Regions from separate parts of the Blautia sp. DFI.1.216 genome, predicted to be linked through region 1. Evidence: riboswitches for the same ligand, from Rfam matches in the RefSeq annotation. Region 1 holds a riboswitch; the other holds the start of a gene.
The links. Region 1 has a riboswitch for ZMP and ZTP ahead of LJE11_RS07355 (IMP cyclohydrolase). Riboswitches for the same ligand answer to the same signal wherever they lie in the genome.
Positions count from the first base shown of each region.

Region 2: another riboswitch for ZMP and ZTP. It lies ahead of LJE11_RS11640 (formate--tetrahydrofolate ligase); the one in region 1 lies ahead of LJE11_RS07355 (IMP cyclohydrolase).

Region 1 covers NZ_JAJDML010000014.1:26,142-31,321, reverse strand. The annotation lists gene LJE11_RS07375 (3D domain-containing protein) at 1-26, opposite strand, end outside; gene LJE11_RS07370 (hypothetical protein) at 197-430, shown strand; tRNA gene LJE11_RS07365 (tRNA-Gly) at 601-673, shown strand; gene LJE11_RS07360 (phosphoribosylaminoimidazolecarboxamide formyltransferase) at 1,065-2,249, opposite strand; gene LJE11_RS07355 (IMP cyclohydrolase) at 2,379-3,092, opposite strand; ZMP/ZTP riboswitch at 3,164-3,244, opposite strand; gene LJE11_RS07350 (peptidoglycan recognition protein family protein) at 3,336-4,040, opposite strand; gene guaB (IMP dehydrogenase) at 4,287-5,180, opposite strand, start outside.
Region 2 covers NZ_JAJDML010000028.1:6,435-11,614, reverse strand. The annotation lists gene LJE11_RS11650 (LysR family transcriptional regulator) at 1-157, opposite strand, end outside; gene LJE11_RS11645 (aspartate ammonia-lyase) at 255-1,697, shown strand; gene LJE11_RS11640 (formate--tetrahydrofolate ligase) at 1,806-3,491, opposite strand; ZMP/ZTP riboswitch at 3,656-3,741, opposite strand; partial or broken gene LJE11_RS20405 (DUF6783 domain-containing protein) at 3,912-4,082, opposite strand; partial or broken gene LJE11_RS20400 (DUF6783 domain-containing protein) at 4,041-4,160, shown strand; gene LJE11_RS19820 (hypothetical protein) at 4,415-4,549, shown strand; gene LJE11_RS11635 (aminotransferase class I/II-fold pyridoxal phosphate-dependent enzyme) at 4,716-5,180, shown strand, end outside.

The DNA of each region.
Region 1 (5,180 bases):
TCGTCTCTCTCCGTCTGTCCTATCATAGCACACCCCCTCCCAATTTGCAATTTTCCACCCCATCCTTCACGGAATCTTCATAAACTATATTGCTTCTATTATTTCTATATGCTATAGTAAAATTATCAGAATTCTATTCTGCCTTACGAAAGATAAGATAAAATATAAATATTTTTTCGTAAAGGAGTGTGATTTTATGACTGCTGTTAAAGAACGTATTATAGGTGCTGTATCAATTATGAGTGATAAAGATGCTAATATCTTCTGGCATATTATTCAAAAACATTTTAAACTGCCTGATACATTCGCAGATATAGAAAAAGTTGAACCCGATGAAACAGATTTAATAATGTTAAAGGAAATCGAAAACAACCCTGACTGTCACGAATTCATTTCTCAGGAAGAATTAATGAAAGAACTTAATATGTAAGTATTGTTCCCTGAAAAGTGCCAATTTCAGCACTTTTCAGGGAGTCATAATTTTTCAATAAAACCATTATATAAAATTTCAAAATAAATAAAAAAACATTTGACAAACTCCACTGCATATAGTATCATATATTTTGTCGCTGAGGTAATCACTCAACTGACATCATAAATGCGATAGTGGCGTAGTTGGTAACGCGCGACCTTGCCAAGGTCGAGACCGCGGGTTCGAGCCCCGTCTATCGCTCTTAAAGCATCAGCTAAGGCTGATGCTTTTTTCATCCCCTTCTATTAACTTTCCATAACTATAGCAATTCCATATCTGCGAATAACATCTATAGCCAATATCCTTGATTAACATCCCTGAGTCAAGCGTATATTCGCAATCCGCTTCGCTACGCGGCTCTACACCAGCGCAGGACATTATATGTTTTTGCCCGCATTTGCAGGAGTCTTAGAAAAAGTTAGCGCCAGGAAATCTGCGTTATGTAAAAAAATTTCACTGTCTGAGCCGCATTTGCGGCGAGTTTGAAATTTTTTTACATGTTTTTAGCAGATTTCCTGGCGCTTAGTTTTTCTTAGGCTCCGAAACCGCGGACAAAAACATATAATGTCCTGCGCGTCCCCATACCAGCACCTTAGTGATGGAACAATCTGATACCAGTAAAACTCATCACCATTCCATATTTATTGCAAGTCTCGATCACAGCATCATCACGCACAGATCCACCCGGCTGCGCAATATACTTCACGCCACTCTTATGAGCACGCTCAATATTATCACTGAATGGGAAGAATGCATCAGATCCCAGTGTAACATCCGTCATCTGATCCAGCCATGCACGTTTCTCTTCTTTTGTAAATACTTCCGGTTTCTCTGTGAAAGTTTTCTCCCACATACCATCAGCAAGTACATCCATATATTCATCCCCGATATAAACATCAATGGCATTGTCACGTTCCGCACGTGAAATTGTATCTTTAAATGGCAGATTCAGCACTTTCGGGCACTGGCGAAGGAACCAGTTGTCTGCCTTCTGTCCTGCAAGTCTTGTACAATGTACACGTGACTGCTGTCCTGCACCAACACCGATAGCCTGTCCATCTTTTACGAAGCATACAGAGTTGGACTGTGTATATTTCAGGATGATCAGAGAAATCTTCATATCACGTTTTGCTTCCTCTGTAAGCTCTTTATTCTCTGTCACAATATTGGAAAGCATTGCATCATCGATCTCAAGCTCCTGACGGCCCTGCTCAAAAGTTACACCAAATACTTCTTTGTGTTCCAGCGGAGCCGGTACAAAGTTCTCATCAATCTGGATCACATTGTAGTTTCCTTTTTTCTTCTGCTTCAGGATCTCCAGTGCTTCCTCTGTGTATCCAGGTGCAATAACACCGTCAGATACCTCTCTCTTGATCAGAAGTGCTGTATCTTTATCACACACATCAGAAAGAGAAATAAAATCACCAAAAGAGGACATTCTGTCAGCACCGCGAGCTCTTGCATAAGCGCATGCTAATGGTGAAAAATTCTTCCAGTCCATATCATTTACCCAGTAGATCTTTGCCAGAGTCTCTGTAAGAGGAAGTCCTACAGCAGCACCGGCAGGAGATACATGTTTAAAAGATGTAGCTGCAGGAAGTCCTGTTGCTTTCTTCAGATTGGATACCAGCTGCCAGCCATTAAAAGCATCCAGGAAATTGATATATCCCGGTCTTCCGGAAAGGATCTTTACCGGAAGCTCAGATCCGTCTGCCATATAAATTTTTGCAGGTTTCTGATTCGGGTTACAGCCATATTTTAATTCGAATTCTTTCATTATATAAATCCTCCGTATGAACCAAATAAGTATTTTAAAATTAATTCCTGTAAATAATTTCTTACTGCGAAAGCATCGTCTTATGTTCACAATAATCTATGAGCACTATCTGTACTCAGTAAGTGACTATTATTTATTCTTATTAATGATCTTGCTTTCGTACTTACCTGTCTCAATATCAATATATCTTACAAACAGAGATACTTTGTTATCTTCGTTCAGGCTGTTCCAGAGAAGTTCTGCAAACTCATCCATATCATCCGGAATTGCTACCAATTTCGGTTCGCCTTCAAAGCTTGGAAGTGGATTTCCGTCACATTTATAAGTATGGATGAAATGTCCCTCTCCTGCAATGGCATTCTCGTATGCAAATGTGTATCTGTTACATGCATCCGGATTTCCGTTGTTGCTCTTGAGAATTGACATTGCATAGTTGAATTTTCCGTTCTCTACGTGCATAACACCGGAGATACGAGGTGTATAGTTCGGACCGTCCGGCTCGAATTCTCTGCTTCTTAAGGACTGCTCAAAAGTAAGCTGATGATCCATTCCCTCATAAATGGTATCTGTCTGATCTCCGTTAGTTACGATTGTTTTGTTTCCCAGTACACGTACAGGTGCATAGATGATCAGACTCGGATCTGTAAGTTTGGACGGATCAAATGCCTGGGTACGGATTCCCTCACCATCCTCTACAAATACTCTGTTTCTGCTGTTCTCGCTTCTGCCCATGATGAAATAAGCTGTCACTGCTTTCTTACCGTCTGCGGAACGTCCAATCACAATTCCTCTGCCAGGATAGGAATTCTCTTTCAGTTCTTTTTCCAGTGATAACATTTCCATAATTTTTCTCCTTTTCGTTAAAAATAAGGTTAAAAAAAGCCTGGGAAACCTATTTATTCATTGAATAATTTCCAGGCTGCCCAGGCGGTCGGCTCATATACTCGCTGCACTCCCTGTAGGTAATCCTACTTCCGCCAGTCATGCAGGCACTGTTGTGAAAAAAAATCACACGTTGTTATTATAGTACAATACTTCTTTGTGGATTTCAAGGCAAATTTTTTTGTACTGTGCTGAATTTTCGTTTTACTGAACATCCTGCAAACCATAATCAACATCAATCTGCGCCGCAATATCCGATTTCATCTGTATCCATGCATCCGGATTCTCCACATAATATTTCGGACAGTTTTTTCCGGTAACATCATAATGCCGGATCACATTCTCTGATGTAAGTCCAAACCGCACGCACAACCACGCAGAAAGCTTCACTGCCGAATCATAAGTTGCCTCATTGAATTTCCCCGTCTCATCCGGATGACAGCACTCGATGGACAAAGTATCTACATTACGTGAGTTCGTCGCATAGGACATCTCTGACGTAGGAATACACTGCACCACTTCCCCATCCAGCCCCACTACAAAATGACTGCTCACCTTTGTGTCATGAGTAGTCGCCAGATTCTCGAAGTAGTTCCTGTTTGCAATGGCTGTTGCCCCCGGATTTGCAGTATAATGAATGGCAATATACTGTACACTCTCAATGGGAATCTGCGGTCTGGAATATTCATTCGGCGTCAGCAGTTCCACATCTATGTACGGCGCCCCTTCTTTTTGCCATTGTTCCGGTCCGCCTGAAGAATCCGTATTGTCTGTTCCTGACTGTTCCCCATCAGAAACCATCGTGTCAGAATTATGTAAAAAGTCCCCAATACTCCATCCATTTTCACTGGCCCGATTTATTATGATCCACCCAATCAGAACTATGATCACGAGCAGCATGAGGCTCATAAGAATTCTCTGATTTCTCTGCCTTACTCTGCTGCTCTTTCGTCTTTTCGACCTGCTGTTTTTCTTTTTTACTGCAGTTTTCCCTGTTCTGGTATCTGTTTTTTTCTTTTTGTTTATATGCTTTTGCATTTTTACCTTCTCTTACGGGATTTTACTCCCTGCAAAAAATACCCCGGCCGGCATGCCTGGAAATCTTATTTCTTTCCATCAGCAGCCAGCCGGGGCATATATTACACCTGAAATTTATTATTTGTCATCTACGCTATAGTTCGGAGCTTCTTTTGTGATATGAATATCATGTGGATGAGATTCCTTAAGAGATGCAGCAGAAATCTTGATGAATCTGCCTGTTTCTTTAAGCTTCTCAATAGTTTCTGCTCCACAATATCCCATACCGGAACGAAGACCGCCCATGAGCTGGAATACAGTATCCTCAACATGTCCTTTGTAAGCAACACGTCCTTCTACGCCTTCCGGAACAAGTTTCTTCGCATTCTCCTGGAAGTAACGGTCTTTACTTCCGTTCTCCATAGCTGCGATAGATCCCATACCGCGGTATACTTTATATTTTCTGCCCTGATACAGTTCGAATGTTCCCGGGCTCTCGTCGCATCCTGCAAACATGCTTCCCATCATGCAGACATTCGCACCGGCTGCGATTGCCTTTGTGACATCTCCGGAATACTTGATACCACCGTCTGCAATGATCGGGATTCCATATTCTTTTGCAGCTTCGTAGCAGTCCATAACAGCAGTGATCTGCGGAACACCGATACCTGCAACAACTCGTGTGGTACAGATAGATCCAGGTCCGATACCAACCTTAACTGCATCTACACCGGCCTCGATCAGAGCCTTTGTCGCAGCACCTGTTGCTACGTTACCTGCGATTACCTGCAGTTCCGGATATGCTGCCTTGATCTCGCGTACAGCCTTCAGAATGTTCTCTGAATGTCCATGTGCAGAATCAATTACGATCACGTCTACAGATGCCTTTACAAGTGCATCAACACGTGCAAGTACATTAGCAGTGATTCCTACCGCAGCACCGCAGAGAAGACGTCCCTGCTCATCCTTTGCAGCCAGAGGATATTTGATCTGTTTCTCAATATCTTTAATAGTAATTAAGCCTTTTAAGTT
Region 2 (5,180 bases), on a different contig from region 1:
GTTTGGTACTTCGATCAAAAATAGGATAGCCAATACGGTTTTCCACACGTTTTACATTGGCGCTTAAAGAAGGCTGCGAAATGAAAAGAGCAGCAGCAGCTTTGGAAAAGCTTTTTTCCTTGTAGACCTCATAGATGTATTCCATTCCCTGAAACATATAAACTCCTCCGATATATAATTTAAACACTATATATTTTATAAAAATATATGTATTTGATTATATTATAGCAGAGATATATAATGAGGGCAAATACATGGGAGGGCGAATAACTATGAAAAAAACAGACTATCGTGTAGAAAGGGATTCTATTGGTGTAAAGGATATTCCGGAAGATGTATATTATGGAGTACAATCCTTACGTGCGGCTGAAAATTTCCACATTACGGGGCTGAATATGCATCCGGAAATTATTAACAGTCTTGCATACATAAAAAAAGCAGCAGCGATAACCAATTGTGAGGTGGGGCTTCTTGAGAAGAAAAAAGCACAGGCGATTGTCCAGGCATGTGATGAAATTGTTTCAGGAAAATTCCATAATGAATTTATTGTGGATCCTGTTCAGGGAGGAGCTGGCACATCTTTAAATATGAATGCCAATGAAGTAATTGCAAATCGCGCGATTGAGATACTGGGAGGAAAAAAGGGCGATTATACAATTATAAATCCTAACGATGATGTGAATTGTGGACAGTCTACCAATGACGTTATTCCTACTGCCGGTAAAATGACTTCTCTTCGTTTGTTGCAGAATCTGAAAAAACAGCTTCTTCGCCTCTATGATGCTCTTAATGAAAAAGCTACAGAGTTTGATCACATAATAAAAATGGGGCGTACACAGATGCAGGATGCAGTACCAATTCGTCTGGGACAGGAATTTAAGGCATATTCGGTAGCAATCATGCGTGATATCCACAGAATGGATAAAGCAATGGATGAAATGCGGACTCTTAATATGGGAGGTACTGCTATCGGAACAGGAATTAATGCAGATGAGGGCTATCTGAGAAGAATTGTTCCAAATCTCACTGAAATATCGGGAATGGACTTTATACAGGCTTTTGATCTGATTGATTCCACTCAGAATCTGGATCCATTTGTAGCCGTTTCCGGTGCTGTGAAAGCATGTGCGGTAACTCTTTCCAAAATGTCAAATGATCTCCGTCTGATGTCCTCCGGTCCACGTACTGGTTTTGGGGAGATTAATCTTCCGGCAAAACAGAATGGTTCCTCTATTATGCCAGGTAAAGTTAATCCGGTTATTCCTGAAGTAGTGAATCAGGTGGCTTTTAATATTATTGGTAATGATGTTACGATTACTATGGCTGCAGAGGCTGGTCAGCTGGAATTAAATGCCTTTGAGCCGATTATTTTCTATTGCATGTTTCAGTCTATCGATACTCTTGGCTATGCAGTCCAGACATTGGTAGATAATTGTATTGTAGGAATTACGGCAAATGAAGAAAGATGCCGTTATCTGGTAGAAAACAGTGTAGGTATTATCACTGCAATCAGCCCCCATCTTGGATATCAGAAGGCTGCGGATATTGCAAAAAAGGCAATTAAGACAGGCGAATCTGTAAGACGTCTGATTCTGAAAGAAAAGCTTATGGACGATGATGAACTTAATCGCATTCTGGATCCGATCCATATGACGGAACCTGGTATTTCCGGAAAAGATTATCTTATAAAAAAATAAAGAAAAAAACAGGCGGGAAAATCTTCCCGCCTGTAAAATCGTCTGGACATATATCATATATAAATATGATTTTTATATTTTTGAATTATTCGATTGATTTCAACTGGATTAGAACAGACCTGTGATCTTACCTGTCTCGTCTACATCGATTCTCTCAGCAGCCGGAACTTTAGGAAGACCTGGCATTGTCATGATCTCGCCTGTAAGAGCTACGATGAATCCTGCACCAGCGGAAATCTTCAGGTTACGTACTGTAACTTCGAAGTCAGTAGGAGCACCCAGTTTAGTCTGGTCATCTGTTAAGCTGTACTGTGTCTTAGCTACACAGATCGGGCAGTTGCCAAAGCCAAGAGCTTCTAACTGTTTCGCCTGTTTCTGAGCGTTAGCTGTCAGAACTACTTTCTTACCGCCATATACTTTCTGAACGATCTGGTTCAGTTTGTCTTCGATAGAACCTTCCAGTTCATATGCATAGGAGAAGTCGTTTGGTTCTTCAACAAGACGGATAACTTCTTCTGCAAGTTTGATTCCGCCTTCGCCGCCTTTTGCCCACACTTCAGAAAGAGCAACGTTAACGCCCAGTTCTTTACATTTAGCTTCTACAAAGTCAAGCTCTGCTTTTGTATCTGTAGGGAATGCGTTGATAGCAACAACACATGGAAGTTTGTATACGTTTTTGATGTTGGAAACGTGTTTTAACAGGTTCGGGATACCTTTTTCAAGAGCTTCCAGGTTTTCATTGTTAAGGTCAGCTTTAGCAACACCGCCGTTGTATTTCAGGGCACGTACTGTAGCTACGATTACAACTGCGCTTGGTTTTAAACCAGCCATACGGCATTTGATATCAAGGAATTTCTCAGCACCAAGGTCAGCACCGAAACCAGCTTCTGTGATTGCATAATCAGCAAGCTTCATAGCCATCTTTGTAGCTGTTACAGAGTTACATCCATGAGCGATGTTTGCGAATGGTCCGCCATGTACGATTGCAGGAACGTGTTCCAGAGTCTGTACAAGGTTTGGTTTCAGAGCATCTTTTAACAGGGCTGTCATAGCGCCTTCTGCGTGAAGGTCACCTGCTGTTACAGGTTTCTGCTCGGAAACTTTTCCGTATGTATATCCGATGATGATCTTGGATAATCTTTCTTTCAGGTCTTTGATGTCGCTTGCAAGACAGAGAACTGCCATGATTTCAGATGCAACTGTGATGTCGTATCCGTCTTCACGAGGCATACCGTTTGTCTTTCCACCAAGACCATCTACTACGTTACGAAGCTGACGGTCGTTCATATCTACACATCTTCTCCATGTGATCTTACGTGGGTCGATGTTTAATGCATTGCCCTGGAAGATATGGTTATCGATCATAGCTGCCAGTAAGTTGTTAGCTGCGCCAATGGCATGGAAGTCACCTGTGAAGTGAAGGTTAATATCTTCCATAGGAACAACCTGTGCATATCCGCCGCCTGCTGCACCACCTTTTACACCGAATACCGGTCCTAAGGATGGCTCACGAAGAGCTACCATAACACTCTTGCCAAGTCTCTGCATACCATCTGCAAGACCTACAGTAGTAGTAGTTTTACCTTCTCCTGCTGGAGTTGGGTTGATAGCTGTAACGAGGATTAATTTTCCATCCTTCTTATCACTTTCTTTCAGAAGATTGTAGTCGATTTTTGCTTTGTATTTTCCGTACTGCTCCAGATATTTGTCGTCAATACCTGCTTTCTCTGCGATCTGAGTAATTGGAAGCATTTCGCATTCCTGTGCAATTTCAATGTCTGATTTGAATCCCATAATTGTTTTTCTCCTTTCGTTTCCGCATAACATGAAAAACTTCTGTTGCTGTTCACTCCGCGATCAGCAACAATTATTAATTGAAAGAAGTATTGGCCGGTCTGCCTGGTATTCCTGATTTCTGCCCTGAAAGTTATAAAAAAAGGCCAGTATCTGAATATTTCAAATACTGCCCAGACGGTCGGCTCCCACAAACCTCCGACTCCACGTGGTTTGCACTCCACTCTTTCCGTCAGTACTCGAAGGTTCTTTCAATTGATGAATACAATATATCATTTTGAGAAAAAAATGTCAAGAAAATTTTTGTTGAAACGTCAAAAAATGTGAGTAAACTGGATAAAAGTTGTGCAAATTGATAAGAGAAGAGAATCGTAATCCCTGGTAATGAAAGAAAATACGTTTTCTCAAGGGAAGAAATTGTTAAAAAATAGACACAGTTTTCCCTGATAAATGAAGAAAATATAAAAAGCGGGTAAAGCTAGAGCGTGTCTGAAAAATCATTCCCGCAATCTGCACGCCCCACTTTGCGGGATATTTCACCCGAATTCAGTTGCCGTAGCCCGCTACGGCGCCCTCATCCGGGCAAAATATACCACAAATTGTGACGCACATCTTGCAGAAAGCCTTTTTCAGACACGCTCTAGTGCAAAATATGGAAAATGGAATTGACAACAGTTCAGAAGATATGTTATTCTCATCTTTAGTATGAAAAGACACTATCGTTTTCATGCAAATATTTGCTCACATTCAGAGACAGTTTCTGAATGTTAAGCCATACGGACAGGCGGGGCAGTTGCCGGGTGGGAGACACCACATTATTGATTGAGTTAGAAGCTCAAATTTTATAAGTTGATTACTTTATAATAATCAGTGCGTAAGCACACATCATCTTGTGAAACGGTCAATAAGAGCATAGCATATATTTGCCAGCGATTGAAGACGACAGCAGTCATGAATATTTCAGAATACGGGAACAGGCACAGGATACAGACGGATTTATACGGGAAATCCGGTCAGTATATAAAGAGACAGAGCCTGAGAAATTCTATAGATCATGAGAGAAGCAGATGGTGAATGAACTTATCTGCTTCTTTTTTTGTGCAGATATAGCAAATATATATAGAAATAATTGAATCATTGTGCCGGTTTGAGGCAGTATACAATTGCTGAATGATAGAACTGTATTTGCCGGTACATGACGACAGGAAAAGAGGAACATGTCAAATGGATTATGAAAGACAACAGCATGCGCCCATATATGAAGCACTGGAACGTTTCCGAAAGAAGAGAGTCGTTCCCTTTGATGTGCCGGGACATAAAAGAGGAAGAGGAAATCCGGAGCTTGCACAGTTGCTGGGAGAGAAATGTGTGGGGCTGGATGTTAATTCTATGAAGCCGCTGGACAATCTCTGCCACCCGGTTTCGGTGATCAGAGAAGCGGAGGAGCTTGCAGCAGATGCTTTTGGCGCAGCGCATGCATTCCTTATGGTAGGAGGAACCACATCTGCAGTGCAGAGCATGATCCTGTCTGTCTGCAAGGCAGGGGATAAGATCATTCTGCCGCGAAATGTACATAAAAGTGCCATCAATGCCCTGGTACTGTGCGGTGCAATTCCGGTTTATGTAAACCCGGAGGTGAATGCGCAGCTGGGCATTTCCCTTGGCATGGAAGTCAGTCAGGTGGAGAAG